One region of the Lysobacter sp. GCM10012299 genome, then DNA from elsewhere that is predicted to be linked to it. Evidence: predicted binding sites of a transcription regulator. Region 1 holds the regulator's gene; each other region holds the start of a gene.
The links. Region 1 encodes HrcA, which represses chaperone genes, less so after heat shock. Its sites were predicted from a motif close to TTNGCACTCNNNNNNNNNGAGTGCNAA; they were not measured.
Positions count from the first base shown of each region.

Region 1 (10,232 bases):
GCTGTCGGACGGCACGGCTGCCGCGGCCACGACGGGCAGCAGCATCAGTGCGACCGCAGCCACGCGGCGCAGCGCATGCGTCACTTGGCCTGCTCCATCATCGCCACGAAGCGATCGAACAGCGGAGCGACGTCGTGCGGGCCGGGGCTCGCTTCCGGGTGGCCCTGGAAACTGAAGGCCGGGGCATCGGTCAGGGCGATGCCCTGGTTGGTGCCGTCGAACAGCGAGCGGTGGGTCACGCGCACGTTGGCCGGCAAGGTCGGTTCATCGACTGCGAAGCCGTGGTTCTGCGAGGTGATCATCACCCGGCCGCTGTCGAGGTCCTGGACCGGATGGTTGGCGCCGTGGTGGCCGGTGCCCATCTTCATGGTCTTCGCACCGCTGGCCAGCGCCAGCAGCTGGTGGCCCAGGCAGATGCCGAAGGTCGGGACCTTCGCCTTGATGAACTCACCGATCGCCTTGATCGCGTAGTCGCACGGCTCCGGATCGCCCGGGCCGTTGGACAGGAACACACCGTCGGGCTTGAGCGCGAACACGTCCGCGGCCGGCGTCTGCGCCGGCACCACCGTCAGGCGGCAACCGCGCTCGGCGAGCATGCGCAGGATGTTGTGCTTGACGCCGTAGTCGTAGGCGACGACGTGGAAACGCGGCGGTGCCTTGACGAACTCGTTGCGGTCCAGGTCGAGCTGACCGTCGGTCCACTCATAGGACTTGGCCGTGGTCACTTCCTTGGCCAGGTCCATGCCCTTGAGGCCGGGGAACTTGCGTGCGGCTTCCAATGCCTTCTCGACGTTGATCTCACCGGCCATCAGCGCGCCGTTCTGCGCACCCTTCTCGCGCAGGATGCGGGTGAGCTTGCGCGTGTCGATGTCGGCGATGGCGACGATGCCGCGCTTGGCCAGCCACTCCGGCAGCGACACCTGGCTGCGCCAGTTGCTCGGGCGGCGCGGCACGTCGCGCACGATCAGGCCGGCAGCCCAGGCCTGTGCGGCTTCGTCGTCCTGGTCGGTGCAGCCGGTGTTGCCGATGTGCGGATACGTCAGCGTCACCATCTGGCGCGCGTACGACGGGTCGGTGAGGATTTCCTGGTAGCCGGTGATGGCCGTGTTGAACACGACTTCGCCGACCGAAAGGCCAGGCGCGCCTACGGAAACGCCCTCGAAGATGGTGCCGTCTTCGAGTGCGAGGATTGCGGGTTGGGTCACGGGGATCGCCTTGGCTGCCGGGGGGTGCTGACACCCCCACCGCTGCGCAGATGCCGGCGTGCCTGGATCGGCAAAAACCGGCCTGCAGCAAAGCGCGGACGCGGTGCGGGACCGGTCCGACGGAAGGGGTTCAGGCGAGCGGGAATTCTAGCGGTCCGCGGCCCCGGACGCCAGCCTTGGATGAATGGCGGCGGGAGAACCTTCAGGCTTGCAGCGCTCCGGCGAGGCCCCGTAGCGGGGCCTGCGCGCCCTCGGGGCGCTCATTCCCGCCACTGTCGGCTCAGAGCAGATCGCGCAGCCGGTACTGACCAGGCCCCTTCGCCGCCAGCCTGGCCGCCGCATGCAGCGCGCCGCGGGCGAAGATGTCGCGATTGGTCGCCCGGTGCACCAGTTCGATGCGCTCGCCGGGCGCGGCGAACTGCACCAGGTGCTCGCCAACGATGTCGCCGGCGCGCAGCGATGCATAGCGCGGCTGCGCCCCGCCGTGTTCCGCGCTCGCACCCAGTGCCAGCGCGGTGCCCGACGGCGCGTCCTTCTTGTGCACGTGGTGCGACTCGACGATGTCGCAATCCCAGCCCGGCAGCGCGGCCGCGGCCCGCTCGACCAGTTCGCTGAGCACCGCCACGCCGAGGCTGAAGTTCGCGGCCCACAGCAGGGCGATCCGCGTGGCCGCGTTGTCCAGGGCGTGGCGCTGCGCGTCCTCCAGGCCGGTCGTGCCCGAGACCAGCGCTGCACCACGGTGCGCGCACAGGTCGAGGATCGCGTCGAAACCCTGCGGCAGGCTGAAATCAATGGCGACGTCGAACGGCGGCACGCCCGGCAGTTCCGCTGCGGCGAAATGCGGCACGCCATCGACCACGCGCTGCGCCGGCTGCGAACGCGACACCGCGGCAACCACGATGACGTCGTCGCGCTCGGCGGCAAGGCGCAGCAGGGCCTGGCCCATGCGGCCGGTGACGCCATGGATCAGCACGCGGATGGGGGAGTTCGAATCGTTCATGCGCGCAGGCTAATCGCAACACGGGCGCGTGGACAAGCGAACTGCGCGAACGGCGACTGCGTATGGCGGCGGGGATTGGTAATAATCGGCCCGACGCGTCAATGCAGGAGCACGACCGTGCCGTCATCCCGTGCATTGCTGGTGGGCGAAGCCTTTTCGCCGTGGACACAGAAGGCAGGCTGGGCGCTGGAGGCCTGCGCTGTCGGCTTCGCGTACCGGGAGTACACGCCGACCCTGAGCGAACCCTGGCTGCGCTGGCGGATGCGGCAGTGGTCAGGGCCGGTGTCGGTGCCGGTGCTTCTGGCCGGACCGGACGTGATTCGCGGATCGTGGGACATCGCCCGCTTCGCCGCAGCATCGGCCGGCGACGACCGGCTCGGCGACTTCGACGCCATCGCGCCGTGGAACGAACTCAGCGAGGCGGCGCTGGCCGAAGCACGCACCCGCGTCGTGCGCTGCGTGCTGGCCGATCCACAAGCGCTCGACGAGGCGTCTGCATCGGTGCTGCCACGGCCGCTGCGACAGCCATTGCGTTTCGTCGCTCGCGACGCCGCACGCCGGCTCGATTGCAAGTATCGGCACCTGCTGGTGCCTGGATCGCTGCGGATTGCATTGCAGCGCACGCGTGATGGCCTGCAGGCGTCGGGTTGCGATTTCCTGCTGGGCCGCTTCAGCTACGCCGACATCACCATGGCCGTCGTGCTGGAGGGCATCGCTCCGGCCGCCAGGATCGATCCGCCGCTCGGCCCGGCGACGCGCCGCTGCTGGAGCGACGCGGCGCTGGCGGCGGAGTTCGAGGATCTGCTGCGATGGCGGCAACGGCTGGTGGCAGGGACTTCACGCTGAAGCCCCTGCCGAAGTGGATCAGGACGTCATCCGGTCCCAGAAGCCCTTCACTCCGTCCAGAAAGGTGGAGGCGCGCGGCGAATGTCGACGGGCTCCCTCCCCGACGAACGTCGCTTCGAACTTCTCCAGCAGCTCGCGCTGCTCGGGGGTCAGGTTGACCGGCGTTTCGACCACGATCCGGCAATACAGGTCGCCGGTGGAGCGGCTGCGCACCGATTTGACGCCCTTGTCGCGCAGACGGAACAGCTTTCCGGTCTGGCTCTCGGCCGGGATGCGCAGCTCGACATCGCCATCGAGCGTAGGCACGCGGATCGTGTCGCCCAGGGCCGCCTGCGAGATGCGCACCGGCACTTCGCAGTGCAGGTCATCGCCGTCGCGCTGGAAGATCTCGTGCTCGCGCACGCGCACGTCGACGTAGAGGTCGCCCGGCGGCGAACCGGCAGGCCCTGCTTCGCCTTCGCCGGTGAGGCGGATGCGATCGCCGTTGTCGACGCCGGCGGGGATCTTGACCTGCAGGGTCTTGGTGCGCTCCACGCGTCCCTGGCCGTTGCAGTCGGCACACGGATTGGCGATGGTCTTGCCGCGGCCGCCGCAGTGCGGGCACGCCTGCTGCATCGAGAAGATGCCGCGCTGGAACCGCACCTGGCCACGGCCCTGGCAGGTCGAGCAGGTCTCGAGGTTGCCATCGGCCGAACCGGTGCCGTCGCAGGTGTCGCATTCGTCGAGCGTCGGGATCTCGATCGTCTTCTCGATGCCGCCGACCGCTTCTTCCAGCGTCAGCTCCATCACGTAGCCGATGTCGGCGCCGCGACGCGGGCCGCGCGCACCGCCGCCTCCGCCAAAGATGTTGCCGAAGATGTCGCCGAAGATGTCGCCCATGTCGGCGTAGCCGGCACCGCCACCACCACCGCCCATGCCGTGCTCGAAGGCAGCGTGGCCATGCTGGTCGTAGGCGCGGCGGCGATTGCCGTCGGTGAGGACCTCGTAGGCCTCCTTGCATTCCTTGAACGTCGCCTCGGCGGCGGCGTCACCCGGATTGCGGTCCGGGTGGTATTTCATCGCGCAGCGGCGATAGGCCTTCTTCAGGTCTTCATCGCTGGCGTCACGGGCCACGCCCAGGACTTCGTAGTAATCGCGCTTGCTCATTTGCCGGGGTTGACTCGGTGACTCGGTAAGGGGAAATCGTCAAAGCGAAGATCGCAGACAAGAAAGGGGAACCGGTTGCGGAAGCACTGCCATGGGCTGCGCTGTCCTCATTCCGGCTCCCCGTTCTCCGGTTTCCGCCTTACTTCTTGTCGTCCTTGACTTCAGTGAACTCAGCGTCCACGACGTCATCGGACTTCGGCGCGCCAGCGCCACCTTCCTGGCCCGGCTGCGACGCGGCAGCGGCAGCGGCGAACAGCGACTGTGCCGCTTCCTCCAGCACCTTCGACTTGGCCTCGATCTGGCCCTTGTCGTCGCCCTTCATCGCCGTCTCCAGCTCGGCAATCGCGCCTTCGGTGCGGCCGATCACGTCACCGCCGACCTTGTCGCCGTTGTCCTTGATCGCGCTGCGGGCGTTGTGGATCAACGCATCGGCGTGGTTGCGGGCCTGCACCAGCTCGTGGAACTTCTGGTCCTCTTCGCGGTTGGCTTCCGCGTCGGCGACCATCTTGGCGATCTCGTCCTCGGACAGGCCGGAACCTGCCTTGATCTCGACCTTCTGTTCCTTGTTGGTCTTCTTGTCCTTGGCCGACACGTGCAGGATGCCGTTGGCGTCGATGTCGAACGACACCTCCACCTGCGGCATGCCGCGCGGCGCGGCCTCGATGCCGGTCAGGTCGAAGCGGGCCAGCGACTTGTTGTAGCGGGCCTGCTCGCGCTCACCCTGCAACACGTGCACGGTCACCGCGGACTGGTTGTCCTCGGCGGTGCTGAAGGTCTGCGAGGCCTTGGTCGGGATGGTGGTGTTCTTCTCGATGATCTTGGTGAACACGCCGCCCAGGGTCTCGATGCCGAGCGACAGCGGGGTCACGTCGAGCAGCAGCACGTCCTTGACGTCGCCGGCCAGCACGCCGCCCTGGATCGCGGCGCCCACGGCCACGGCCTCGTCGGGGTTGACGTCCTTGCGCGGTTCCTTGCCGAAGAACTCGGCCACGGCCTGCTGCACCTTCGGCATGCGGGTCTGGCCGCCGACCAGGATCACTTCGCTGATCTCGCTGGCACGCAGGCCGGCGTCGTTCAGGGCGATGCGGCATGGCTCGATGGTGCGCTTGACCAGGTCTTCGACCAGGGCTTCGAGCTTGGCGCGGGTCAGCTTGATGTTGAGGTGCTTCGGACCGGAGGCGTCGGCGGTGACGTACGGCAGGTTCACCTCGGTCTGCTGCGCGCTCGACAGCTCGATCTTGGCGCGCTCGGCCGAGTCCTTCAGGCGCTGCAGGGCCAGCGGATCCTTGCGCAGGTCGATGCCCTGGTCCTTCTGGAACTCTTCCACGAGGTAATCGATGACGCGCTTGTCGAAGTCTTCGCCGCCGAGGAAGGTGTCGCCGTTGGTGGCCAGCACCTCGACCTGCATCTCGCCGTCGACCGACGCGATCTCGATGATCGACACGTCGAACGTGCCGCCGCCGAGGTCGTAGACCGCGACTTTGCGGTCGCCGCCCTTCTTGTCCATGCCGTAGGCCAGCGCGGCCGCGGTCGGCTCGTTGATGATGCGCTTGACGTCGAGGCCGGCGATCTTGCCGGCGTCCTTGGTCGCCTGGCGCTGGCTGTCGTTGAAGTAGGCCGGCACGGTGATCACGGCCTCGGTGACCGTCTCGCCCAGGTAGGCCTCGGCGGTCTTCTTCATTTTCGCCAGCACTTCAGCGGAGATCTGCTGCGGCGCCATGTTCTTGCCGTCGGCCGTGGCGACCCAGGCGTCGCCGTTCTCGTGCTGCACGATCGAGTACGGCACCAGGTCGAGGTCCTTCTGGACTTCGGCGTCGGTGAACTTGCGGCCGATCAGGCGCTTGACCGCGAAAAAGGTGTTCTTGGGGTTGGTGACGGCCTGGCGCTTGGCCGAGGCGCCGACCAGGACTTCGCCGTCCTTGGTGAAGGCCACGATGGAAGGCGTGGTGCGGTCGCCTTCGGCGTTTTCGATGACCTTGGCCTTGCCGCCTTCCATGATCGCGACGCACGAATTGGTCGTGCCCAGATCGATACCGATGATCTTGCCCATGTGTATAGCTCCCTCGCTAATGCTTGAAATGGTGTGGCGCCGAATCTGTGCTAGCGCCGATGTGCGTTATCTGGGGGCCGGCTGCGGGCTCTTCAAGCGACCGCGTTGGCAAAGCGCCTCGCCCGGCGCTGCCCTGCCCCCACTGTTCAGTCGTGCTTGGCCACCACCACCAGCGCAGGGCGCAGCAGGCGGTCGTTGAGCAGCCAGCCCTTCTGGTAGACCTGGACCACATCGCCCGGCGCGTGCCCGGCGCTCTCGACCATGGCCATGGCCTGGTGGTGCTCCGGGTTGAAGGCCTTGCCGGCCGGATCGATCGCGACCAGGCCGTTGTCGGTGACCACCTTGAGCAGCTGGCGCAGGGTCAGCTCCATGCCTTCGCGCAGGTGCTGGGCGGTGTCGGCCTGGATGGTGAGGCCGGCCTCGAGGCTGTCGATCACCGGCAACAGGTCGCCGAGCACGCGCTCGTTGGCGAACTTGCGCGCCATGTCGATGTCGCGGGCCATGCGCTTGCGCTGGTTCTCGAGCTCGGCACGCTCGCGCAGCGAGTCCTCGCGCAGCTGCGCCAGCTCGGCGCGGGCGGCCTGCAGTTGCGCCGCCAGCGAATCGCCGCCGTCGGCGTCGTTGGCAAGGTCGAGGGTGTTGTCGGGGGTGTCTTGCGGATCGATCTGGGTCATGTGGTGCTCCATCCCTGCGCCAAGGGCGCCAAACAATTCGGAAATCCGCGCTCATTGGCGCGACAGGGCAGCAATGGGGCCGCCCCGCGAGGTTTCAAGACGAGGTGAGCCGGCGGCGCCGGCCAAGGGCCCGAAAACCGACCGGGGCCGGATTACGAGGGGTCAGGACTCGGAGTGGATGGCCGCCCCGAGCGCATCGGCGGCGGCCTGCACCACCGGGATCACCCGCTCGTAGGCCATCCGGGTCGGTCCGATCACCCCCAGGACCCCCAGCACCTGGCCGCTGCCGCCACCGGCCACGTAGGGCGCGGTGACCAGCGACATCCCCTCCAGCGGGGCCAGGCCGGTTTCCTCGCCGATGAAGATGCGCACGCCAGGCGCCTGCACCGTGCGTTCGAGCAACTGCAGGATCTCGCGCTTGCGGGCGAAGGCGTCGAACAGGTCGCGCAGGCGGTCGAGGTCGGCCAGCTCCTGCACCCCCATCAGGCGTGTCTGCCCCGCCAGGACCATGTCGTCGCCGCCCGGGGCCAGGGCCTGCTCGGCCAGCTCCACCGACTGCGTCAGCAGCGACTGCATCTCGGTCTGGGCACTGCGCAGCTCGCGCAGCAGGGTCGAACGGATGTCGGCCACGGTGCGCCCGGCGAAGTGGGCGTTCAGGTAGTTGGCCACGCGCTCGAGCTCGCCCGCGTCGAACGGACGACGGGTCTGGACGATGCGGTTCTGCACTTCGTTGTCGGCGAACACGAGAATCGCCAGCACCCGCGCGCCGTCCAGCGGCACGAAGTCGATCCGGCGGAAGGCGAACTGCTCGCGCCGCGGCACGCTGACCACCCCGACGAAATGGGTCATCGCCGACAGTAGCTCGGAGGCGCTGCCGAGCAGGGCCTGGGTGCCGGAGCCGGCCGGCAGCTCGCCACGCAGGCGCGCCAAGTCGCTATCGGGCAACGGTCGCACCTGCAGCAGCGAGTCGACGAACAGCCTGTAGCCCTGGGCCGTCGGGATGCGTCCGGCCGAACTGTGCGGCGCACTGAGCAGGCCGGCATCCTCGAGGTCGGCGAGGATGTTGCGGATGGTCGCCGCGCTGACGTCGAGGCCGGCATGGCGCGCCAGCGTCTGCGAGCCGATCGGTTCGCCGCTGTGGATATAGCGGCCAATCAGGGTGCGCAACAGCTGCCGTGCACGCGGGTCGAGGCTGGGATCGGCAGGTTTGCGGTTCATGACGGGCATATTGATAGGTCGCGGCCCGATCCGGTGCAAGGGTTTTCGGTGCGCCTCGTCCCAGGTTGCGCTCGCGATCTGAACCTGCGAGACGCGCCCCCGCTATCACGCCGCAACCTACACAAGGCACAATCGCGGTCCATGCTCGTCCACCTCTCCCTCAAGCAGTTCGCCGTGGTCAGTGAAGCCGAGCTCGGCTTCGGTCCCGGCCTGACCGTCATCTCCGGCGAGACCGGCGCCGGCAAGTCGTTGCTGGTCGATGCGCTGGGCCTGATCTCGGGCCTGCGCGCCGACAGCGGCGTGGTCCGCCATGGCGCCGACCGCGCCGAACTCGTCGCCGGCTTCAGCCTCGACGACGTCCCGCTGGCGCACGCCTGGCTGCGCGACAACGAACTCGATGAGGACGAGTCCTGCCAGATCCGCCGCGTCATCCGCGCCGACGGCGGCTCGCGCGCCTGGGTCAATGGCCGCCCGGTCACCCTCGGCCAGCTCAGCGAGCTGGCCGCCCTGCTGGTCGAAATCCACGGCCAGCACGAGCACCAGGCGCTGCTGTCCCGCCCGAGCCAGCTGGCGCTGCTCGATGCCTTCGGCCGCACCCAGGCCGAACTCGGCGCGGTTGCGGCCGCGGCGACGCGCTGGAGCGCCCTGCTGGCGGAGCGCGACGAGCTATCGGCCAAGGGCGACGTCTCCGACCGCATCGGCTGGCTCGAACACCAGCATGGCGAACTCGACCGCGAAGACCTGGAAGCCGAAGCCATCGCGCGCCTGCAGGACGACCATCGCCGCCACGCCCACGCAGCCGACCTGATCGCGGCCTGCGAAGGCGCCTTCGCCCGCCTCGGCGGCGAAGAAGGCCCGTCCCTGTCGCGCAGCCTGCAGCAGGTCCGCGGCGACCTGCAGCGCGTCGTCGAACACGAACCACGCCTGGGCGATGTCGACGGCATGCTCGATGCGGCCGCCATCCAGGTCGACGAGGCCCTGGCCCTGCTCGATCGCGTGCGCAGCGACCTCGACCTCGACCCGTCCGCGCTGGAAGCCATCGAGCATCGCCTCACCCGCATCCACGAACTGGCGCGCAAGCATCGGGTTCCGCCCGAGCAGTTGGGCGCGCAACGCGATGCGATTGCGGCAGAACTTGAGACGCTGCAGGGCGCCGGGGTGCGCCTGGCCCGCCTCGACACCGAGATCGAAACCGCGCGCCGCGACTGGCGCCAGGCTGCCGACGTCCTCGGCCGCCTGCGCCGCGAGGCTGCGACCAGGCTGTCGTCCAGCACCACCGCATTGATCTCCGAACTGGGCATGGGCGGCGGCCGCTTCGACGTCCAGATCGAACCGTCCGAGACCGATCGGCCCGATCCGCAGGGCGGCGAACGCGTGGAGTTCCTGGTCGCCGCCAACCCGGGCCAGCCGGCGCGGGCGCTGCGCAAGGTCGCCTCCGGTGGCGAGCTGTCACGCATCTCGCTGGCGATCGAGGTCGCCGCGCTCGGACTGGACGCGGTGCCGACGATGGTGTTCGACGAGGTCGACACCGGCATCGGCGGCGCCGTGGCCGAGATCGTGGGCCAGAAGTTGCGGGCACTGGGCGCCAGCCGCCAGGTGCTGTGCGTGACCCACCTGCCGCAGGTCGCCGCGCAGGGCCATGCCCACTACCGGGTCAGCAAGGCCGCCAGCAAAGGCGTCACCCAGAGCGCGGTGCAGTTGCTCAATGCCAAGCAGCGCGAGGAAGAACTGGCGCGGATGCTCGGCGGCGTGGAGCTCACCCGCGAAGCGCGTGCGGCGGCGAAGCGGCTGCTGGCGGACGTTTAGCGCGGGTGTCGACCCGGGTGCGCTTCGCTTACCCGGGCTACGTGCCGATGCGTTGCCGACTTGGGCCCGGGTGCGCTGCGCTTACCCGGGCTACGTTCTGGCGTGGGTAGCCCGGGTAAGCGCAGCGCACCCGGTTCGCGCCAACCTACTTCAGCGGAACCCGGTCTTCGATGGCCTTCTTGCGCAGTGTCGACTGCAACACGGCCACGATCAGAGCCACCGACCAGCCGGCAAGCAACACGCCGACCAGGCTTTGCAGCGCACCGACCAGGCGCCATTCCGGCGGC
Region 1 covers NZ_JBHRZC010000005.1:75,049-85,280, reverse strand. The annotation lists gene ACFOPO_RS14420 (hypothetical protein) at 1-84, opposite strand, end outside; gene carA (glutamine-hydrolyzing carbamoyl-phosphate synthase small subunit) at 81-1,205, opposite strand; gene dapB (4-hydroxy-tetrahydrodipicolinate reductase) at 1,486-2,205, opposite strand; gene ACFOPO_RS14405 (hypothetical protein) at 2,323-3,051, shown strand; gene dnaJ (molecular chaperone DnaJ) at 3,070-4,197, opposite strand; gene dnaK (molecular chaperone DnaK) at 4,337-6,247, opposite strand; gene grpE (nucleotide exchange factor GrpE) at 6,394-6,933, opposite strand; gene hrcA (heat-inducible transcriptional repressor HrcA) at 7,084-8,139, opposite strand; gene recN (DNA repair protein RecN) at 8,281-9,945, shown strand; gene ACFOPO_RS14375 (potassium channel family protein) at 10,091-10,232, opposite strand, start outside.

Region 2 (10,232 bases), on a different contig from region 1:
CACGAGGCCGCGCCCGGTTGGCAGCCACGCCAGCGCCAACGCCACCAGCGCGCCGACGCCCGCGCCGATCAGGTCGGCGCCGTACAGCGCCGGTATGCGCGCGCCATGCCGCGCGAATGCCAGGCCGAAACAGCTGGCCGCGAAGGAGAAGGGCACCGCCAGCACCAGGTAGAGCGCACCCAGCCACAGCAACTGGCGCGGATCCCAGACCAGTTCGAGGCCGTTGAACGGAATCGCGCGCGCGGCCAGCAGTGCCAATGCCGCAGTCACCGCGAACAGCAGCGAGCAGGCCACGAACACGCCTTCGAATCGCGGCGCCAGGTACTCGCTGCCGCGCCCGCGCAACCACACCGCAAGCCAGGTGCCACTCGCGCCGTGGCCGAGCAGGGCAAGGCTGATGATCATCACCGCGAACGGATGCCAGTGTTCGATCGCGAGCCAGCGCATCAGCAGCAACTGGTAGGCGAGCGCGGCCGCGGAGATCAGCGCGATCGCGAATGGCAATCGCCGGCCGGCTTCATCGGGAACGGCAACGCGGCCGGCCACGTGGGTCAGTGCCCGCCGGTCAGCGGCACGAACCGCACCGGCAACACCTGCCGTGTCCGTGCGCGCCCCTGCGCATCCTTCTCAACCAGCATCAGTGTCTGGGTGAAGAAGCTGCTGCCGACCGGAATGACCATGCGCCCGCCGGGCTTGAGCTGTGCCAGCAGCGGCGGTGGTATCGACGACGCGGCCGCGGTCACGACGATGGAGTCGAACGGCCCATGCTCCTTCCAGCCGTAGTAACCGTCGCCCTTGCGCGTGGTGACGTTGGGATGGCGCTTGAGCCGCTTCGCCGCCTGCTCCGCCAGAGGCGCGATGATCTCGATCGAGTACACCTGCACGTCGAACTCCGCCAGCACCGCCGCCTGGTAGCCCGAACCGGTGCCGATCTCGAGGATCTTCTGCCCCGCGCGCGGCCGTGCCAGCGTGGTCATCAGGGCGACGATGTACGGCTGCGAGATGGTCTGGCCGTGGCCGATCGCGAGCGGGCGGTTCTCGTAAGCGTGGTCGCGTTCGTTTGCCGGCACGTAGTCGTGGCGTGGCACGCGGGCGAGCACATCGAGCACGTCGCGGTCGATGCGCGCAGTCGTGCCGGCATCGGCACGGGCCTGCACTTCGAGTTCGGCGATCAGCTCCCGCCGCGGCTGCGCGTACGCGTCGCCCTGCCGTGCGTGCGCTGGCGTGCCGCACAGCGCCGCGACCAGCACGGCCATGCGCGCGATTCCGACGAAGGTGGCACCGCCCTGCATGGCGGCGAGTCTAGGAGTTGCCGCGTTACCCTTTCGGCAAGGGACGCGTGAAGGCCTCAGCCCTTCTTGGCGGCCTTGGTTTTGGCCCGCTGCCTGGGCCGGATCCACAGGATCTGGTTCTCGCGATTGACCTCGAACAGGCCCGTCGCCTCGATCAGGTCGCTGAGTTTGCGGAAGCCGTAATTGCGCGGATCGAACGAGGCCTGGTTGCTGATCTGGTGGCCGACCTGCCCCAGGTGCGCCCAGCCGTCATCGCCGCTGGCCGACTCCACCGCGCTGCGCAGCATCTGCAGCAGGCGGGTGTCGTCGCGCAGTTCCTTGGCCGTGCGTGGCTTGTTGGTGACTGCCGTGGCCTCGGTGCTCGGCTGCACCAGTGCTTCCAGATAGGTGAACTTCGAGCACGCGTTGACGAACGGCAGCGGCGTCTTCTTCTCGCCGAAGCCATAAACCTTCACGCCGTCGGTAAGCAGCCGCATCACCAAAGGGGTGAAGTCGGCATCGCTGGAGACAATCGCGAAGCCGTCGAGGTTGCGCGCGTACAGCAGGTCCATCGCGTCGATGACCATCGCCATGTCGGAGGCGTTCTTGCCGCTGCTGTAGGCGAACTGCTGGATCGGCCGGATCGCGTACTCGTGCAGCGTCGCCTCCCAACTCTTGAGGTGCGGGCTCTTCCAGTTGCCGTAGGCGCGGCGGACGTTGGCCACGCCATGGCGCGCCACCTCGGCCAGGATCACGTCGATCTTGGCCGCCGGTGCGTTGTCGGCGTCGATCAGCAGGGCAATGCGGCGCTCGGGTTCGGCCATGACACGCTTCCTGGCGGGAGGCTCGGAGGTTTGGGCGAGCCTACCCCACGGCGGCAACGACGGCATGACCTGGCCAGGCGCACGAATGTTAGCGCTACCATGATCTAATCGGAGACAATGGACCCGACACCGAAGCCACCGACACCATGACCAGCCAGCTCGAACAACTGCGCACCCTGTCCGCCGTCGTCGCCGACACCGGCGACATCGAGGCGATCGCCCGCTTCCATCCGCTCGACGCCACCACCAATCCCTCGCTGCTGCTCAAAGCCGCCTCGATCCCGGCCTATTCGCCGCTGATCGACTCGGCGCTGGCGCAGGCGCGCGGCTCCGACCTGGCCGAGCGCGTCGCCGACGCGTCCGACGTCCTGGCCGTCACCATCGGCACCGAAATCCTCAAGCTGATCCCGGGCCGCGTCTCGACCGAGGTCGATGCGCGCCTGAGCTTCGATACCGACGCCACGCTGGCCAAGGCACGCAAGCTGGTCGCGCTGTACGAGAAGGCCGGCATCGGCCGCGAGCGCCTGCTGATCAAGACCGCCTCGACCTGGGAAGGCATCCGCGCCGCCGAGCAGCTCGAGCGCGAAGGCATCAACTGCAACCTGACGCTGCTGTTCTCGTTCGCCCAGGCCGTGGCCTGCGCCGAGGCCGGCGTGTTCCTGATCTCGCCCTTCGTCGGTCGCATCCTCGACTGGCACCTGGCCAACGGCGGCGAGAAGCCGGCGACGCCGCAGGACGATCCGGGCGTGCAGTCGGTCACGCGCATCTGGCACCACTACAAGCGCCACGGCTTCAACACCGTGGTGATGGGTGCGAGCTTCCGCAACACCGGGCAGGTGCTGGCGCTGGCCGGTTGTGATCGCCTGACCATCTCGCCGGAACTGCTGGCCGAACTGGCCGCCAGCGAAGGTGGCGTGCCACGCGCATTGAATGACACGGGTGACCGCGCACCGGCACCGGCCGCGCTGGACGAAGCCGCCTTCCGCTGGCAGCACAACGAGGATGCGATGGCCAACGACAAGCTTGCCGACGGCATCCGTCGCTTCGCCGCCGACCAGCGCAAGCTCGAGGCTTTGCTGGCCGATCGGCTGCGCTGATCGCCCTCCGGCGTCGCGGCTTCGGCCGCGACGTGCCAACCTCGGATGGGCGCGGCTGAAGCCGCCCCCATCGGCTTGAGGCAAACTGTGCGCATGGATGCGACGACCCGGATCACTCCCGCCCACCGCCTGCGCAGCATCTTCAGCGGTTCGGTCGGCAACCTGGTGGAGTGGTACGACTGGTACGCCTACTCCGCGTTCGCGATCTACTTCGCGCCGCATTTCTTCCCCAAGGGCGACAGCACCGCGCAGCTGCTCGACACCGCGGCGGTGTTCGCGGTCGGCTTCCTGATGCGTCCGGTCGGCGGCTGGCTGATGGGAATCTACGCCGACCGCCACGGCCGCAAGGCGGCACTGATGCTGTCGGTGCTGCTGATGTGCGCCGGCTCGCTGCTGATCGCCGTGGCGCCCGGCCATGACAGCATCGGCCTGGCGGCTCCGGCCTTGCTGGTGTTTGCGCGGCTGCTGCAGGGTCTCAGCGTCGGCGGCGAGTACGGCACGTCGGCGACCTACCTGAGCGAGATGGCCGACGCTCGCCGACGCGGTTTCTGGTCGAGCTTCCAGTACGTGACGCTGGTGATGGGGCAGTTGCTCGCGCTAGGGCTGCTGGTGCTGCTGCAGCGGCTGCTGTTGACCGAGCAGCAACTGCACGACTGGGGCTGGCGGATCCCGTTCGTGGTCGGCGCGCTGTGCGCGGTCACCGCGTTGTACCTGCGGCGCGGGATGCAGGAGACCGAGTCGTTCGTCGCTGCGCGCAGCCATGACGTGAAGCGTCGCGGCAGCCTGCGGGTGCTGCTGCAACACCCGCGCGAAGTGCTGACCGTGGTCGGCCTGACGCTGGGCGGTACGCTCTCGTTTTATACGTTCACCACCTATCCGCAGAAGTTCCTGGTCAACACCGGCGGTTTCAGCAAGGCCGATGCCACCCTGATCTCGGCGGCGTCGCTGCTGGTGTTCATGCTGCTGCAGCCGGTGGTTGGCGCGCTGTCCGACCGCATCGGCCGGCGCCCGATCCTGATCGCCTTCGGCGTGCTCGGCACGTTGTGCACCTACACCATCCTCAGCGGCATCGCGGCGGCCAGCAGCGTCTGGAGCGCGTTCGCCTGGGTGATGACCGGGCTGGTGATCGTCAGCGGCTACACGTCGATCAATGCGGTGGTGAAAGCCGAGTTGTTCCCGGCGCACATCCGCGCGCTCGGCGTCGGGCTGCCGTATGCGCTGACCGTGTCGGTGTTCGGTGGCACGGCCGAGTTGCTGGCGCTGTGGTTCAAGAAGATCGGTCATGAGTCGTATTTCTACTGGTACGTGACGGCATGCGTCGCGGTGTCGCTGTCGGTGTATGTGTTCATGCGCGACACCAAGCACCATTCGCGCATCGACCGCGACCAGGACGATGTCCAGCAAGGAGCAGCCAAGGCATGAGTTCGCGTCCGCGCATCGTGGTCGTCGGTGGTGGCTTTGGTGGCCTCTGGGCGACGCGCGCATTGTCCGGTGACGATGTCGACATCACCCTGATCGACCGTCGCAACCATCATCTGTTCCAGCCGCTGCTCTACCAGGTCGCCACCGCCGGCCTGTCCTCGCCCGATATCGCCGCGCCGCTGCGCCACATCCTGCGCAACCAGCGCAATGTCGAGGTACGCCTGGGCGAAGTCACGGGCATCGACACGCAGGCGCGCGCGGTCTCGCTCGCAGATGGCGAGCAGCTTCCGTACGACTACCTGCTGCTCGCCAGCGGCGCCACGCACGCGTACTTCGGCCACGACGAATGGAGTGGCGACGCGCCCGGGCTGAAGACGCTCGACGATGCGCTGGCGATACGCCGCCGGCTGCTGCTGGCATTCGAGCGCGCGGAGGCGTGCGACGATCCCGACGAGCGCGCCGCATGGCTGAGCTTCGCCGTCGTCGGCGGCGGCCCGACCGGCGTCGAACTGGCCGGCACGCTGGCCGAGATCGCACGGCACACGCTCAAGCGCGAGTTCCGCAACATCGATCCGTCGCAGGCGCGCGTGCGGCTGATCGAAGCAGGTCCTCGCGTGCTGGCGTCGTTCCCGGAGTCGTTGTCGGCCAAGGCGCAGCGGCAGCTGGAGAAACTTGGCGTCGAAGTCGTGACTGGCACGCCGGTCAGCGCGATCGATGCGCGTGGCTTCACCCTCGGCGACCAGTTCGTGCCGGCGCGCACCGTGCTGTGGGCCGCCGGTGTCGCCGCCTCGCCGCTGGGCGCCCTGCTGGGGGTCGAACGCGATCGCGCCGGACGCGTGCCGGTGGCGCCTGACCTGAGCGTGCCCGGGCATCTGGAGATCTTCATCGCCGGCGACCTCGCCAGCGTCGTGCAGGACGGCAAGCCCGTGCCCGGCGTGGCACCGGCGGCCAAGCAGATGGGAGCGCACGTGGCCACGGCGATCCGCGCGCGTCTGGCCGGCAAGGCGGCACCGGAGTTCCGCTATCGCGACTTCGGCAACCTGGCAACGATCGGGCGCATGGCCGCGGTGGTCGACCTGCACGGGTTCAAGCTGTCAGGGCTGCTGGCGTGGTGGTTCTGGCTGGCTGCGCACGTGTTCTTCCTGATCGGCTTCCGCAACCGGATCATCGTGCTGATCAACTGGGCATGGGCGTACTGGAGCTACCAGCGGCACGCGCGGATCATCCTGGGGCAGGACAAGCCAGATGGTCATCCCGGCGAAGGCCGGGATCCATCTTGATCGTCATCCCGGCGAACGCCGGGATCCAGGCCCTCAGCCTTCGACGAGGCCGTGACTCCGCAACCTTGATGCTCCGACACTGGATCCCGGCCTTCGCCGGGATGACGGTGACGGGGTGGCGGCGTGAAGATGGCTGCAAAACAAAACGGCCCGGTTTCCCGGGCCGTTTCGCAGATCGCATCGCTGATGCTTACGCCGCGAACAGCGCGCGCATCTTCTTGAGCGCGTTCGCCTCGATCTGGCGGATGCGCTCGGCGCTGACGCCGTACTCGTCGGCCAGCTCCTGCAGCGTGATCTTGCTTTCGTCGTCGAGCCAGCGGCGCTTGATGATGTCGCGCGAACGCGCATCGAGTTCCGACAGGCCTTCGCGCAGCAGCGCCAGGTGGCCGTCTTCTTCGTCTTCGCGCTCGTAGGTCTGCGAGGGATCCTCGCCGTCGGCGCGCAGGTACGCGACCGGCGACGGCGGTGCGCCATCGTCGTCTTCGTCCGGCGCATCGAAGCCGATGTCACGGCCCGACAGGCGCGATTCCATCTCCAGCACTTCGCGCTCGGAGACGTTGAGGTCCTTGGCGACCGCGCGCACTTCCTCGGCGTTCATCCAGCCCAGGCGGGTCTTGGACTTGCGCAGGTTGAAGAACAGCTTGCGCTGCGCCTTGGTCGTGGCGACCTTGACGATGCGCCAGTTCTTGAGGATGAACTCGTGCATCTCGGCACGGATCCAGTGCACGGCGAACGACACCAGGCGCACGCCCTGGTCGGGGTCGAAACGCTTCACCGCCTTCATCAGGCCGATGTTGCCTTCCTGGATGAGGTCGCCGATCTGCAGGCCGTAGCCGTTGTAGCCACGGGCCACGTGCACGACGAATCGCAGGTGCGAGTGCACCAGCTCACGGGCGGCATCGAGGTCTTCTTCTTCGCGGAAGCGACGGGCCAGCGCCTGCTCGTCCTCGACGGTCAGCACCGGGATGCGGTGCACCGCGTTGACGTAGGCGTCCAGCGAACCGAGCGCGCTCGGTACGGGGATGTTGTTGGCGACCAGCGCAGTGGACAGGCCGCTATTGGTAAGGCTGTTCGTGGTCATGGCAGGCATCTTAGCAGTCGGGTTGTAGGACTGCTAAAGGGCCTGGAAGTTCCGCACTGTTGCGGTGACAGAACAATGGGACTGTTCAGGTTCGGGACCGAGCCGCAGGCGTAGTCAGATGGACAGGTCGGCCCTAGGCGGGAGCGACCAGTCGATTCCGTCTTGCCCGCGCCGCTGCAGGTACTCGTTGGCGGCCGAGAAATGGCCACAGCCGAGGAACCCGCGGTGGGCCGACAGCGGCGAGGGGTGCGGCGCCCGCAGGACCCGGTGGCGGCGCGTATCGATGACCTTGCCCTTGGCCTGGGCGTAGCTGCCCCAGAGCAGGAACACCAAACCCTCGCGTTCGCGGTTGAGGGTGTCGACGACGTGGTCGGTGAATCCCTCCCAGCCCTTGCCCTGGTGGGCGCCGGCGCGGCCTTCCTCGACCGTCAGCACGGCATTGAGCAGCAGCACGCCGCGCTGCGCCCACGGCAGCAGGCAACCGTGGTCGGGCCGGGCGATGCCCAGGTCGCGCTCGATTTCCTTGTAGATGTTGAGCAGCGACGGCGGCACCGGCACGCCGGGCAGCACCGAGAAGCACAGGCCATGGGCCTGGCCGTGGCCGTGGTACGGGTCCTGGCCGAGGATGACGACCTTGGCCGCGTCGAACGGCGTGGCGTCGAAGGCGGCAAAGATGTTCGGGCCGGGCGGGTAGACATGGACGCCGGCGGCCTTGCGCTCGCGCAGGAAGGTCGACAGTGCTTGCATGTCCGGGCGCTGCAGGTAGTCGCCTACCCGCTCCTTCCAGGAGGGCTCCAGGGCGATCCTGTGCCCCCCTCGTTCACCACTGTCGTTCATGCGTCCAGTGTCGCCTGCTCCGGCAGGCGCGACAGTCGCAGCTGGAACAGCGTCTTGGTGATCAGCAGGCGCTCTTCGATCGGCTTGAGCACCAGGTCATTGGCGCCGGCACGCAGCAGCGCGCTCTGGTTGTGGGCGTTAGCGTCGCCGGTCATCACCAGCACTGGCAGGCGGCGCTTGCCGTGGCCAAAGTCCTGGCGCAGGCGCTCGAGCAGGTCGTTGCCGCTGAGCGCGCCCTTCAGATAGACGTCGGTCAGCACGAGGTCGGCGCCGATGTCGTCCTGGCCGCGGCGCGTCTCGAGGAATTCCAGCGCTTCCTCCACACCGATGAAGTGCAGCACGCTCAGGCCGGCGCGTTCGAGCATGCGCTTGGTCGCCAGCGCGACCACCTTGCTGTCCTCGACGTAGAGCACGCGCGCGCCCGGGATCGGTTGCGGTTGCACGTAGCCGCGGATGAACGCCGCCAGCGCAGTGTGACCCAGCGCCTTGTCGAAATAGTCGGTCACGTCTTCGGTGAAGCTGCGCGATTCCAGGTGCGACTGCGCATCACCGGACACCACGATCACCGGCACATAGGCCTGGCCAGCCGACTCGCGAACCGCGCGTGCCAGGGCGATGCCGTCGCCGTCGGGCAGCGACAGCGAGGTGGTGACCAGGTCAACCGCGCCGGCTTCGAGCGCGGCGCGTGCCTCGGCGATGCCGGCACAGGGCACCACCACCGCATCGGCAAGTTCGCGCGTCAGCACGTCGCCTATGAGCTTGCGCACCAGCTTGGAACCGTCCACCACCATGATCCGCGGCGCGGTGCTGGCGAGGTGGCGAAGATCGTGGGAGGTCATGCGTTCACTGCTTACGAAATGGGCCGGGTCTGGCGCAGGTAATGACCGGTCACGAGACCGGCGCCGATCCAGCCGAGCAGGCCGGACCCGAAAACAATCGCCGCCGCCTGGCGCAGGTCGAAGCCTTGCAGGGTGAAGCCGCTGCCATAGCTGTGGGCGAGGTCGGCCAGCGGAGCGCGCAGTGCCTGGTCGGCCGCGGTCAGCAGCGCCAGCGCAATCGCGCCTGCGACCAGGCCGTAGCTCAGGCCCAGGTACAGGAACGGGCGACGAGTGAAGCCGTCGGTGGCGCCGAGCTGCTGCAGCACGGCGATCTCCTCGCGACGCGACTGGATGTCCAGGCGCACCGTGTTGCCGACCACCAGCAGTGCGCCCAGGCCTAGCAGCGCGGCCAGCACCCAGGCCAGGCGCACGCCGAAGCGCAGCCAGCTGTCCAGGCGCTGGCGCCAGCCGGCGTCGTGCTGGACGACGTCGACCTCGGGCAGCGTGCCCAGCGAAGTGGCGAGCAGGGCCTCGTCGCCCTTCGGGCTGACGATGAGGACGCTCGGCAGGGGATTTCCTTCAACGGCGGAGATGGCTTCGCCCAGTCCGCTGCGTTCGCGCAGCTCCTGCATGCCCTGCTCGGGCGTGCGCAGTTCGAGCGCGGCGACGTCGGCGCGGCCACGCAGCTCGTCGGCGAGCGCACGGGCGCGGTCGAGCGCAACGTCCGGCTTGAGGAACAGACTGATCTGGCGCGCCTGCTGCACCGAGCCAGTGAACCGCTCGATGTTGCCCAGCGCCGCCCACAGGCCCAGCGGCAGCGTGATCGCCACCGCCATCACGCCGATGGTCAGCGCGGTCGCCCAGGGCTTGTGGAACATGCGGCCGAGGCTGGCGACCAGGCTGTAGAGATGGTGGTCGAACCAGGTGCCCAGGCGCGAACGCGGCGGCTGCGGGCGCGCCTTGGCCGCGGGCTTGCTCGCTTCCGTCGACGGCGCGCTCACTGGGCCAGGTCCTGCGGCGAGATGTCGTCGACCAGGCGGCCCTGGTTGAGCACCAGCACGCGCTTCTTCATGCGCTTGACCAGCGCCAGGTCGTGGCTGGCGACGAGCACGCTGGTGCCGCGCTCGGGCAGCGACTCGAACAGCGCCATGATTTCGGCCGACAGGGTCGGGTCGAGATTGCCGGTGGGCTCGTCCGCGACCAGCAGGCGCGGTTCGCCGACGATGGCGCGGGCGATGCCGACGCGCTGCTGTTCGCCGGCCGACAACTGCGTCGGCAGTGCTTCGGCGCGCGCGCCCAGGCCGACCTTGTCGAGCACGCTGCGCACGCGCTTGCCGATGTCGCCGCGGCGCAGGCCGCGCAGGATCAGCGGCAGGGCGACGTTGTCGGCAACGCTGCGGTCGGCGAGCAGGCGGTGATCCTGGAAGACCACGCCGACATCGCGACGGTGCAGGGCGATGCGACGGCCGCGCACCTTGAGCAGGTTGCGATCGCCGAACAGCACGGCGCCGCGGCTGGGCCGCTCGGACAGATGGATGAGTTTGAGCAGGGTGCTCTTGCCGGCACCGGAATGGCCGGTCACGAACAGCATTTCGCCCGGCG
Region 2 covers NZ_JBHRZC010000003.1:422,165-432,396, forward strand. The annotation lists gene ACFOPO_RS09895 (spermidine synthase) at 1-546, opposite strand, end outside; gene ACFOPO_RS09900 (protein-L-isoaspartate(D-aspartate) O-methyltransferase) at 552-1,292, opposite strand; gene ACFOPO_RS09905 (NYN domain-containing protein) at 1,349-2,095, opposite strand; gene tal (transaldolase) at 2,242-3,192, shown strand; gene ACFOPO_RS09915 (MFS transporter) at 3,286-4,614, shown strand; gene ACFOPO_RS09920 (NAD(P)/FAD-dependent oxidoreductase) at 4,611-5,894, shown strand; gene rpoH (RNA polymerase sigma factor RpoH) at 6,085-6,975, opposite strand; gene ung (uracil-DNA glycosylase) at 7,090-7,812, opposite strand; partial or broken gene ACFOPO_RS09935 (response regulator) at 7,809-8,165, opposite strand; partial or broken gene ACFOPO_RS09940 (response regulator) at 8,144-8,651, opposite strand; gene ftsX (permease-like cell division protein FtsX) at 8,663-9,631, opposite strand; gene ftsE (cell division ATP-binding protein FtsE) at 9,628-10,232, opposite strand, start outside.
Region 2: the regulator HrcA is predicted to act here: its motif matches at 6,986-7,012, upstream of rpoH (RNA polymerase sigma factor RpoH).

Region 3 (10,232 bases), on a different contig from region 1:
CGCATCGGGGGCATTGCGGCGACGCCGCGGCGCGAGCAGGGCTTCGAACTCGGCGGTGACGCGACCGCGCTGCACGTCCAGCGAATCGCGCAGTGTGTCCCAGTCGGCGTAGGCCAATGCCGTCGCGATGCGGGCACGGTCATCGACCGACTCGGGCAATGCATGGGTCTGCGCGTCGCGCAGCATCTGCAGGCGATTCTCCAGCTGGCGCAGGTAGCGATAGGCCTGGGCCAGCAGCGCCGCGGCTTCTTCGCCGACCTGGCGCGCCTCGACCAGCGCCTGCAGTGCCGGCAGCAACCTGCGCCCGCGCAGCGCCGTTTCGCGACCGCCGTAGATCAGCTGCAGCGCCTGCACCAGGAACTCGATCTCGCGGATGCCGCCGGGGCCGCGCTTGATGTCGTCGGCCAGTTCCTTGCGCGCGACCTCGGCGCTGATGGCGGCCTTCATCGCGCGCAGGCCATCGAGCGCGCCGAAGTCGAGATAGCGACGGTAGACGAACGGCCGCAGGCTATCGAGGAAGCGCTCGCCGGCCTCGATGTCGCCGGCGACCGGGCGTGCCTTCTGCCAGGCGTAGCGTTCCCAGTCGCGACCCTCGCGCTGGAAGTACTGCTCCATCGCGGTGAACGACCACGCCACGCGGCCGACGTTGCCATACGGCCGCAGGCGCAGGTCGACGCGATGGCAGAAGCCGTCCACGGTCAGCTCGTCGAGCAGCTTGGCCAGCTGCTGGCCGAGCCGGGCGAAATAGTGCTCGGCATCGAGCGGGCGGGCGCCGTCGGACTGCCCGTCGTGCTCGTACGCGTAGACCAGGTCGACATCGGAACTGAAGTTGAGCTCTTCGCCGCCGAGCTTGCCCAGGCCGAACACCACCAGCCGCTGCGGTCGTCCCTCGCCATCGCGGATCACGCCATGGCGTTGCGCGAACTGCTCTTCCAGCGCGGCCAGGCCCAGTTGCAGGCATTGCTCGGCCAGGCGCGTGCTACCGGCGAGCGTCTGGTCGACATCGTCGAGCCCGAGCACGTCACGCCAGATCAGTCGGGTGGATTCCGCCGCCCGGTAACGCCGCAACAGCGCGGGCCATTGTTCGCTGTGTCCGGCCTGCAGCTCCGGCAGCGGTTCGCTGGGCGCATCGGCGTCGGCGGCCAGCCGCAGCAGCAGTTCCGGTTGCCGGAGCAGGGTCTCGACGGCGAAATCGCTGGTGCGCGCCAGCGCCATCAGGCGCGCATCGAGGCGCGCATCAACGTCGGGATTGGCTTGCCACGCGCCGGGAGCCGCGCCACGAAGGCGCGCGAGTGCGCGCGAGATGAAAGGTTCGACTTCGTCCATCGCGGAATGATGGCACGCAGGCCTTTCAGACCCACCGATGCAGGCGGCAGGCAATAAAAAAGCCCGCCCCGGTCGAACCGGTTGCGGGCCTGCTCCCTCCCCCACGTCGGGATGCGGGGCCGATCGTGAAGGAACCGTTAGGGGCTTGCACGCTGCACTGCAAAAAAGAACTCGCGGGTTTAGAAAGCTGTGGAAAAGCCATTCGCTGAATAGGGATTTGACGTTGCCAGCGTGCGCAGAGCGCACAAAAACACAGACCCCGCCTCGCGGCGGGGTCTGCTTCACCACATTGCGTCAACGCCGATCAGGGACGCGCGATGGTCACCACCGGCGACTGCCACTGCTCCCAATGGGCCGGGTTGTTCTCGTCACCCAGCGCCTTGAGGACGTACAGCCTCAGGATGTAGCTGCCGTTGGGCACGACCAGCTGCTTGTTCTTGTTCTTGGTGGTGACGCCGTCCCACGAGTAGGCGAAGAAGCCCGTCGCCGTCGAGTTGCGGCCCAGGAACTCTTCCTTGTAGGCGGTGTACCAGAGCTTGCCCGAACCGGCCTCGTAGACATCAAGCCGCATCTCGCGGGCCTGGTGGTCGTGGTGGATCAGGAAGAACGGGATGTCGTCGCCGACCATCGTGTAGGTCGCACCGGACGGCTGGTTGTTGAAGAAACCACCCGACAGCTTGGCCAGCCACGGGAAGCCGTTGGCGGTCGGCACCAGCACCTGGCGCAGCTGGTAGTCGCCGATGTAGCCGGCGTAGGGCACGCGCAGCGTCGGGCTGCCATCGTTCGGCGTAAAGATCAGGTAGCCACCGTACTGGCCACCCACCGGCGCCACCGGCGGTGTGATCGTCACCGGAATGGTCACGCTCTGGTTCTTCGTCAGCGTCACCGTCGGCGCGTAGAAGGTCACGCCGGCATCGCCGAGGAAGAAGCTCGGCGTGAACGTGTTGGGCCCGGTGGTGACCGCGTTCTCGAACGACAACGCGTAGGTCACCGGCGTCTTGCCGGTGTTCTTCAGCGTGATCGCCTGCGTGGTCGCGCCACTGGTACCTTCGCCCAGCGACAGCTTGCCCGGATCAATCCGGACGGCGGCCGTCACCGCATCGTCGATGCGCAGCATGCCGGCACCCTGGCGGTGCACGTTGTCGAGCAGGCCGGCGGCCGGCGAGAGCGACCAGGGCTTGGGCTGGGCCGAGTTCTGCAGGATCCTGGCCACGTTCTTCGCATTGGTGTTCGGCGCCGACTGCAGCAACAGCGCGGCTGCGCCTGCCACGTGCGGCGACGCCATCGAGGTGCCGCTGATCGAAGCGTAGCCACCGCTTTCCAGCGGATACGTCGACCAGATCGAACCACCCGGCGCACCGATGTCCGGCTTGAGCTGCAGGTCCGGCGACAGGCCATAGGCGCTGAAACTGGAGATCAGGCCACCGGCGACGTTCGGGAACGAATCGGTGTCGCCCGTCCAGGTCAGCTCCACCGGGCCGCTGGCGAGACGACCATCGAGCAGATCGCCAAAGGCCTTGGTGGTGCCGACGGCCGGGATGTTCACCGACGGTACGCCTGCAACGGTCGGGTTCAACGGTGCGGCCGCGACGTTGTCGTAGATCACCACGGCAGCGGCGCCGGCGTTCTGCGCATTGATCGCCTTGATGTAGAACGTGCAACCACCGCGACGGATCAGCGCTGCCTGGCCAGCCAGGCTACCGGCGGGCAATGGCAGGCAGGCGGCATCGATGCTGGCGGCGGTTCCGACGCGGCCCAGCGGCAAGGTGCCGGAGGTCGGCGGCGCCGGCGAACCGGTGGCCGGGTTGAAGCCGACCTTGAGGGCGTCGGGCGATGCGGTGAAGTACCGCTGGCGCGCGGAGATGTTGTCGAACGAGGCGACCGAGATGACCTTGTCGCCGGTGCTCGGGGCACCCGTCGAGTACATGCCGGTGGCGCCGCTGTTGCCGGCCGAGGCCACCACCACGATGCCCTTGTTGACCAGGCGCGAAGCGGCCTTGGCGGTCGGGTACTCGGGCCACTGGTAGGTGGAACCGATGCTCATGTTTAGCACGTCCATGCCGTCATGGTCGGCGCGCTCCATGGCCGCGATCATGATGTCGGCGGTGGTCGAACCTTGGCAGCCGAAGACGCGATAGGCACCGAATTTCACCTTCGGCGCAACGCCCTTCACCTGGCCGTTGGCGCCGATGATGCCGGACACGTGCGTGCCGTGGCCGTTGCAGTCGTCGGGATTGTTGTCAGGCGACGGGACCGGGTTGTAGGTCGGCGAATCCGGGTCGGCGTTGAACGCGTCACCGACGAAGTCCCAGCCCTTGATGACGCGCGCGGTCGGGAACGGCGTGCTGTGGTTGGTGCCGTTGCCGCCCAGGTCGGGGTGGTCGATGTCGATGCCGGTGTCCATCACCGCCACGCGAATGCCGCGGCCGTCGAGGCCGAGCTGGTTCTGGGCGATGTCGGCGCCGGTCATCGTCAGCGCGGTGATCAGGTCCGGATGTGGATTGGTTTCCGGATCGGGCATCTGCATGATCTCGACCGGATAGATCGCCTTGACGCCGGGCAGGCGCGCGACCGTGCTCAGCTGGCTGCGCGTGACGGTCAGCGACAGGCCGTTGAACAGATCGTTGTAGGCGAAGTTTTCGCGATACCTCACGCCAGCGGCGCGGGCGCCGTCGCGGAAGGCCTTCTTCTCGGCGTTGAGCGAGGCGTCCGAACCACCATCGGATTTCGGTGCTGCGCTCAGTTCGACGAACCAGCGCTGCGGGCTCTCGTCCCTGGGCGGTCCGGCCTCGGGCTCAGCGGGGGGATCGTCGGGAAAAACTTGTCTCAGCGCCGTCGACACCGGCGCGGCGAGGGCTGCCATGCAGGCGCTGGCAATCGCCGTAACTACAAGTACGGTTGGCTTCTTCACTGCGAATCCCCTTCTTCAAATTAGGTGATGACGCAAAATGGAACAGCCCCCTGTGGTGCCATTGTTGCCTGAAAAAGGCAGTCTCCGCGCGCGGCAATGCAACAAGAATTGGCGCCTGCCCGACACAGGAAAATGACTGCGCCGGTTTTCACAATGGCTTCACGCCGTGCCCGGGGCTCGAGCGATAGCGCAAGGAGTCAAACGCGCTCGCGCACGTTCGTCGGCCAGTGAACGGGGCGATCGGGTGGCATGGAAATTGCCGGCGCCTGCGGCAAAAAAGGCGTCACGTCCATGGGTGCCCGCCTGCGCGGGAACGAGGTGCGACTACGCCGCTGCGAAGAACATCAGGTAGACCAGCCGTCCGTTCTCGAGACGATCGCCGAATGCCGGCCCTGCCGTGTGCCACAACCACGGCCGCAACAGCACGAGCCGGTTGAAGCGCATCGGCGCATGCATGGTCAACTCCCACTTCGACTCATCGGTGCTGTCGCGCTCGATGATCTCGCGATGCATCTGCTCCATCGACGAGAAGCCCATCGCGCGCATTTCGTCGTCGGTGATCGGCGCACGGTCGGTCCGGGTGGCGCGGTGGCGGAAAAACTCCGTGCCGCCCGTGCAGTCCTCGGGACGACTGAGGTAGAGGATGCCCGACCAGTACGCCTGGTCGATGTGCACCTTCGCCCGCCCGATGTCCGAACCCAGCGTCATGCGGAACTTCGCATGCGACTGCAGCGGCGAGACCGGCCGCACGCGCTCGCCGACCAGCTGGGACACGCTGTGCTCCAGCCCATCGATCTCGATGCGCTCGAGCGAGTTGCGACCGGGAAACGCACCTTGTTGGTCGGGATAGGTCAGCTTCAACCCGACCTCGCGCAATTGCATCGCATCGCGCGGGCTGAGGAAGTCGTCAACGATGATCAGGGAGGTCGGCATGCGCGCGAGCTTAGCGGGCGCGCGCGGCATGCGCACGCAGGAGCAACGACACTGGTTCCCGCCTTCGTGGGAATGACGGGGAAGCAACGTCCATGGATTCCCGCGTTCGCGGGAATGACGGCTTCTGACGGAGACCGGGCAATGAAATGCCGGAGCGGCGGCCGACGGGCCGGGGATTGATCCGCAGCGGGACATGGATGTCCCGCGCCCCGCATTCGGACAGGATGTCCGACTAAGGGGCGGAGCAATCCCCGGCCCGGCGGACGGCGCCCCTCCGGAGCAAGAGCAAGAGATGACGGCAAAAAAAGAACCCCGCATTTCTGCGGGGTTCCTTGTGTAGCAGGCTACTGGGTGGAAGGACTTAGAAGTCCATGCCGCCCATGCCGCCCATGCCGCCGCCCGGCATCGCCGGCTCGTCCTTCTTCGGCAGCTCGGCGACCATCGCTTCGGTCGTGATCATCAGACCGGCAATGGAAGCCGCGTTCTGCAGCGCGGTGCGGGTGACCTTGGTCGGGTCCAGGATGCCCAGCTCGATCATGTCGCCGAACTCGCCGTTGGCAGCGTTGTAACCGAAGCTGCCCTTGCCCTCGGCGACCTTGTTGACGATGACCGACGGCTCTTCGCCGGCGTTGGTCACGATCTCGCGCAGCGGCGCTTCCATCGCGCGCAGGGCGATCTGGATGCCGTGGTTCTGGTCTTCGTTGGCACCCTTGAGGCCAGCGATCGCAGCCTTGGCGCGCAGCAGCGCAACGCCGCCGCCCGGGACGATGCCCTCTTCAACGGCAGCACGCGTGGCGTGCAGCGCGTCTTCGACGCGAGCCTTCTTTTCCTTCATCTCGATCTCGGTCGAAGCACCGACCTTGATCACCGCAACGCCGCCGGCCAGCTTGGCCACGCGCTCCTGCAGCTTCTCGCGGTCGTAGTCGGAGGAGGTCTCCTCGATCTGCGCCTTGATCTGCTTGATGCGGCCTTCGATGCCCGACACTTCGCCGGCGCCGTCGATGATGGTGGTGTTCTCCTTCGAGACCTGCACCTTCTTCGCGCGGCCGAGGTCCTTGATCGTGGCCTTGTCCAGCTGCAGGCCGACTTCCTCGGAGATCACGGTGCCGCCGGTGAGGACGGCCATGTCTTCCAGCATCGCCTTGCGACGGTCGCCGAAGCCCGGTGCCTTGACGGCGCAGACCTTGACGATGCCGCGGATGGTGTTGACCACCAGGGTCGCCAGCGCTTCGCCTTCGACTTCCTCGGCGATGATCAGCAGCGGCTTGCCGGCCTTGGCCACGCCCTCGAGGACGGGCAGCAGGTCACGCACGTTGGAGATCTTCTTGTCGTGCAGCAGGATGAACGGATCGTCCAGCTCGGCCTGCATCGACTGCTGGTTGTTGATGAAGTACGGCGACAGGTAGCCGCGGTCGAACTGCATGCCCTCGACGACGTCGAGCTCGTTCTCCAGGCCCGAACCGTCTTCCACGGTGATCACGCCTTCCTTGCCGACCTTGTCCATCGCCTGGGCGATCAGGTCACCGATGTTGGCGTCGGAGTTGGCCGAGATCGTACCGACCTGGGCGATTTCCTTGCTGGTCGAGGACGGCTTGGAGATCTTCTTCAGCTCGTCGACGGCGGCGACGACGGCCTTGTCGATACCGCGCTTGAGATCCATCGGGTTCATGCCGGCGGCGACGGCCTTCATGCCTTCGCGGATCAGCGCCTGGGCCAGCACGGTGGCGGTGGTGGTGCCGTCACCGGCGTTGTCGGAGGTCTTGGAAGCGACTTCCTTCACCATCTGCGCGCCCATGTTCTCGAACTTGTCGGCAAGCTCGATTTCCTTGGCGACGGAGACGCCGTCCTTGGTGATGGTCGGGGCGCCGAAGCTCTTCTCGAGCACGACGTTGCGACCCTTCGGGCCGAGCGTGGCCTTGACGGCATTGGCGAGCACATTGACGCCGCGCAGCATCTTGACGCGCGCGTCCTCACCGAAACGAATTTCCTTGGCAGCCATTTTCTATTACCTCAAAAGCGGAATTGGGGAATGTGGAACTGGGATACGAAAGACGGGAGGCAGTGGAAGCGCGCGCTGCGCGACGTTCCCTGCCCGCTCCGGGCGCTCTTAGCCGAGCACCGCGAAGATGTCGTCTTCCTTCACCACCAGGAATTCGGTGCCGTCGAGCTTCACTTCGGTACCGCTGTACTTGCCGAACAGGACCTTGTCGCCGACCTTGACCGAAACCGCGCGGACGTTGCCGTTGTCGAGGACCTTGCCGGAGCCGACAGCGACGACTTCACCCTTGATCGGCTTCTCGGTGGCCGAGTCCGGAATCACGATGCCGCCAGCGGACATCTTTTCTTCTTCCATGCGCTTGATGACCACGCGGTCGTAGAGCGGCTTGATATTCATCGCGACAAATCTCCGAGGGATTTACGTAAGTTGTTGAACGGACAGCGAAACTGCGTGAATTTTAGCAGTCGACCCTGACGAGTGCCAATGTCAGGGACGAAGAAACCCGGCGAACCGGGACAGCGCAGGAGATTGGGGAGGCGCCGCGGCCTTTCAAGGGCGTCCAAACGCGCGCGACAAAAAGAAAGAGCGCGCCCCCGTAGGAACGCGCTCTTTCTGGTACGGAGGTGGCTGTCCTGTGCTCGTCGCGTCCTGCGCACGGCCCCGAACCGACGCCTTGTCACTACCAACGCCCTTGTCGGCAGGAGCCAATGTTCACCGTTGCCGGCCCCTGAGGCCAGCGGCGGTCTGCTGACTGTTGGTATCACGCCGCGCGTGAAAAGCTTGAAACCATTGACCTTGACTGCTCAAATCGACGCGTACCGCTACCCATTGGACACAGCATTGGGTGAGTTTTGGTCACGTCGTGAATACCGGTATCAGTTGCCCAGCAGGCGGAGGCCTCCATGACACCCCAGCAGCGCATCCGCCTGGCACGGCGCCATTGCGGCCTGTCCCAGGCGGCCCTCGGCGCCGCAGTCGGGGTGCAACGCAGCGCCGTCGGCCATTGGGAGGCAGCGCGCGGCAAGTACCCGAGCGTGGCCCACCTGCGCGAAATAGCGATGGTGACCGGCGTGCAGTTCGAATGGCTGGCCACCGGCCGCGGCACCATGGGCCTGTCGGCCGATACCGCGCTGGACTCGGTGGCGGCCGCCGATGCCCTGCTGGTCGATGACCCGCTCGAGTTGCGGCTGCTGGCCGCATTCCGCGAAGCGCCGACGCGCTCGAAGGCGCCGCTGGTCGAAGTCGTCGAGCAATTGGCCCAGCTGCGAACCGGGCGTGGCCCGGGTCGCACGCCTGCCCTCTAGCTGATCAGCTGCCGGACAGCCGCTTCACCGCGGCGGGTGGCAACGCGGCGCAGTCGGCCGCCAGCTCGAACGGGGCAGTCGCAGCCGCGCCGTCCATGGCCAGCTGCAGGCGCCTGAATCCCGGCGGCTGCTCGACCGTGGTCGCCCAGATCGCCCGGATCGTGCCCTGCATCGGCGGTTCGGCCTGCACGTTGCCGCCGGCGTCCACGTACTGCAGCTCACCGGCCGCGGCGGCGACGCCTTCGCCACTGGCCGCATCCAGCAGGCTCATCGATTCCGGCTGGCTCCAGCAGCTCATGGCGTTTTCGCAGCTCAGGTCGGCCAGTACGCGCGTCGTCGCGGTGCCGGTCACCACGCAGGCCGCGCGCACGCGAATGCCGTAGGCGGGCGACTGGGCAGCTGACGCCGCGGGCAAGGCGGACGCCAGCGCAAGGAACATCACGGCCTTGGCGGCGAGGGCGTTGCGTGGGCGGTGGCGGTGGCGCATCTGGACTCCTGCGGCATGTCGGGGCCATGCCGGCGCCGGCAGCCTACGCCATTCCCCGCGACCGTGTGCGGGGCCGCTCCCGCCTCGGCGGGATTAGCCCGGCCTCGGGGCGGCAGCTACACTTGCGCCCCTCATGACCCCGTCCCCCGCCTCGTCCGTACGGCTGGTCTTCAGTACCTGCGCCGACCCGCAAAGCGCCGACGCCATCGCCAGGGCCCTGGTCGGCGAGCGCCTGGCCGCGTGCGTCAACGTGCTGCCCGGGGTGTCGTCGACGTACCGCTGGAACGACGCAGTCGAGCAGGCGCATGAAGTCCTGCTGCTGATCAAGACCACCGCCGACCGCCAGGACGCGTTGATCGCCCGGCTGCAGGCGCTGCACTCCTATGAACTGCCTGAGGCGGTTGCGGTCGAAGCCGTTGGCGGCCTTGCCCCCTACCTGCAGTGGGTGGCCGAACAGACCCGTGAAGATGATTGAGTCCACTGCCTTGATGCTGAGCATGTCCCGACTGCGCGGCGTGCTGCCGAGAATCCTGCTGTCCCTGGCCATGGCGTCACTGCTGTCCACCCCTGCGATGGCGGCGATCAATCCCGACGACCTGCTGCCGGTGGACGAGGCGTTCGTGCTGCGCGCCGAAGCGCCCGCTGCCGACCGCATCGAGATCCGCTGGCACGTCGCCGACGGCTACTACCTCTACCGGCACCGCATTTCGGTGCAGGCCGATCCCGCCTTCGCCGCGCAGGCGCTGCAGTTGCCCAAGGGCAAGGCGCACGAGGACGAGTTCTTCGGTTACGTCGAGACCTACCGTCAGGCACTCACCGCGGTGCTGCCAGGCAAGCCGGCAGACGCCGCGCCGCGGCAGGTCACGCTGAAGGTGCGCTACCAGGGCTGCGCCGACGCCGGCATCTGCTATCCGCCGCAGACGCGCAGCCTCAGTGTCACCTTGCCCGCCGCGGGCGCTGCAGCAGCACAGCCTGCCGCAGCACAACCCACGGTCGCGTTCGGCCCGGCGGGCGGCGGTGCGTTGCAGGGCGGCGGACTGCTCGCCACCGATGCGTTGCCGTTGCCGCCGGAGCAGGCCTTCGGCTTCGAGGCGATCGCCGGCGACGGCAACACACTGCTGCTGCGCTTCACTCCCGCGCGCGGCTATTACCTGTATCGCGACAAGACCACGCTGCGCCTCGATGACGCGGCGGCGAAAGCCGGCATCGCCCTGGGCAAGCCGCGCTGGCCGCAGGGCGTCGCCCATCGCGACGAGCATTTCGGCAACGTCG
Region 3 covers NZ_JBHRZC010000002.1:573,695-583,926, reverse strand. The annotation lists gene glnE (bifunctional [glutamate--ammonia ligase]-adenylyl-L-tyrosine phosphorylase/[glutamate--ammonia-ligase] adenylyltransferase) at 1-1,326, opposite strand, end outside; gene ACFOPO_RS06945 (S8 family serine peptidase) at 1,631-4,189, opposite strand; gene ACFOPO_RS06940 (DUF6445 family protein) at 4,562-5,170, opposite strand; gene groL (chaperonin GroEL) at 5,532-7,169, opposite strand; gene groES (co-chaperone GroES) at 7,278-7,565, opposite strand; gene ACFOPO_RS06925 (helix-turn-helix transcriptional regulator) at 8,072-8,473, shown strand; gene ACFOPO_RS06920 (hypothetical protein) at 8,478-8,960, opposite strand; gene cutA (divalent-cation tolerance protein CutA) at 9,094-9,435, shown strand; gene dsbD (protein-disulfide reductase DsbD) at 9,458-10,232, shown strand, end outside.
Region 3: the regulator HrcA is predicted to act here: its motif matches at 7,627-7,653, upstream of groES (co-chaperone GroES).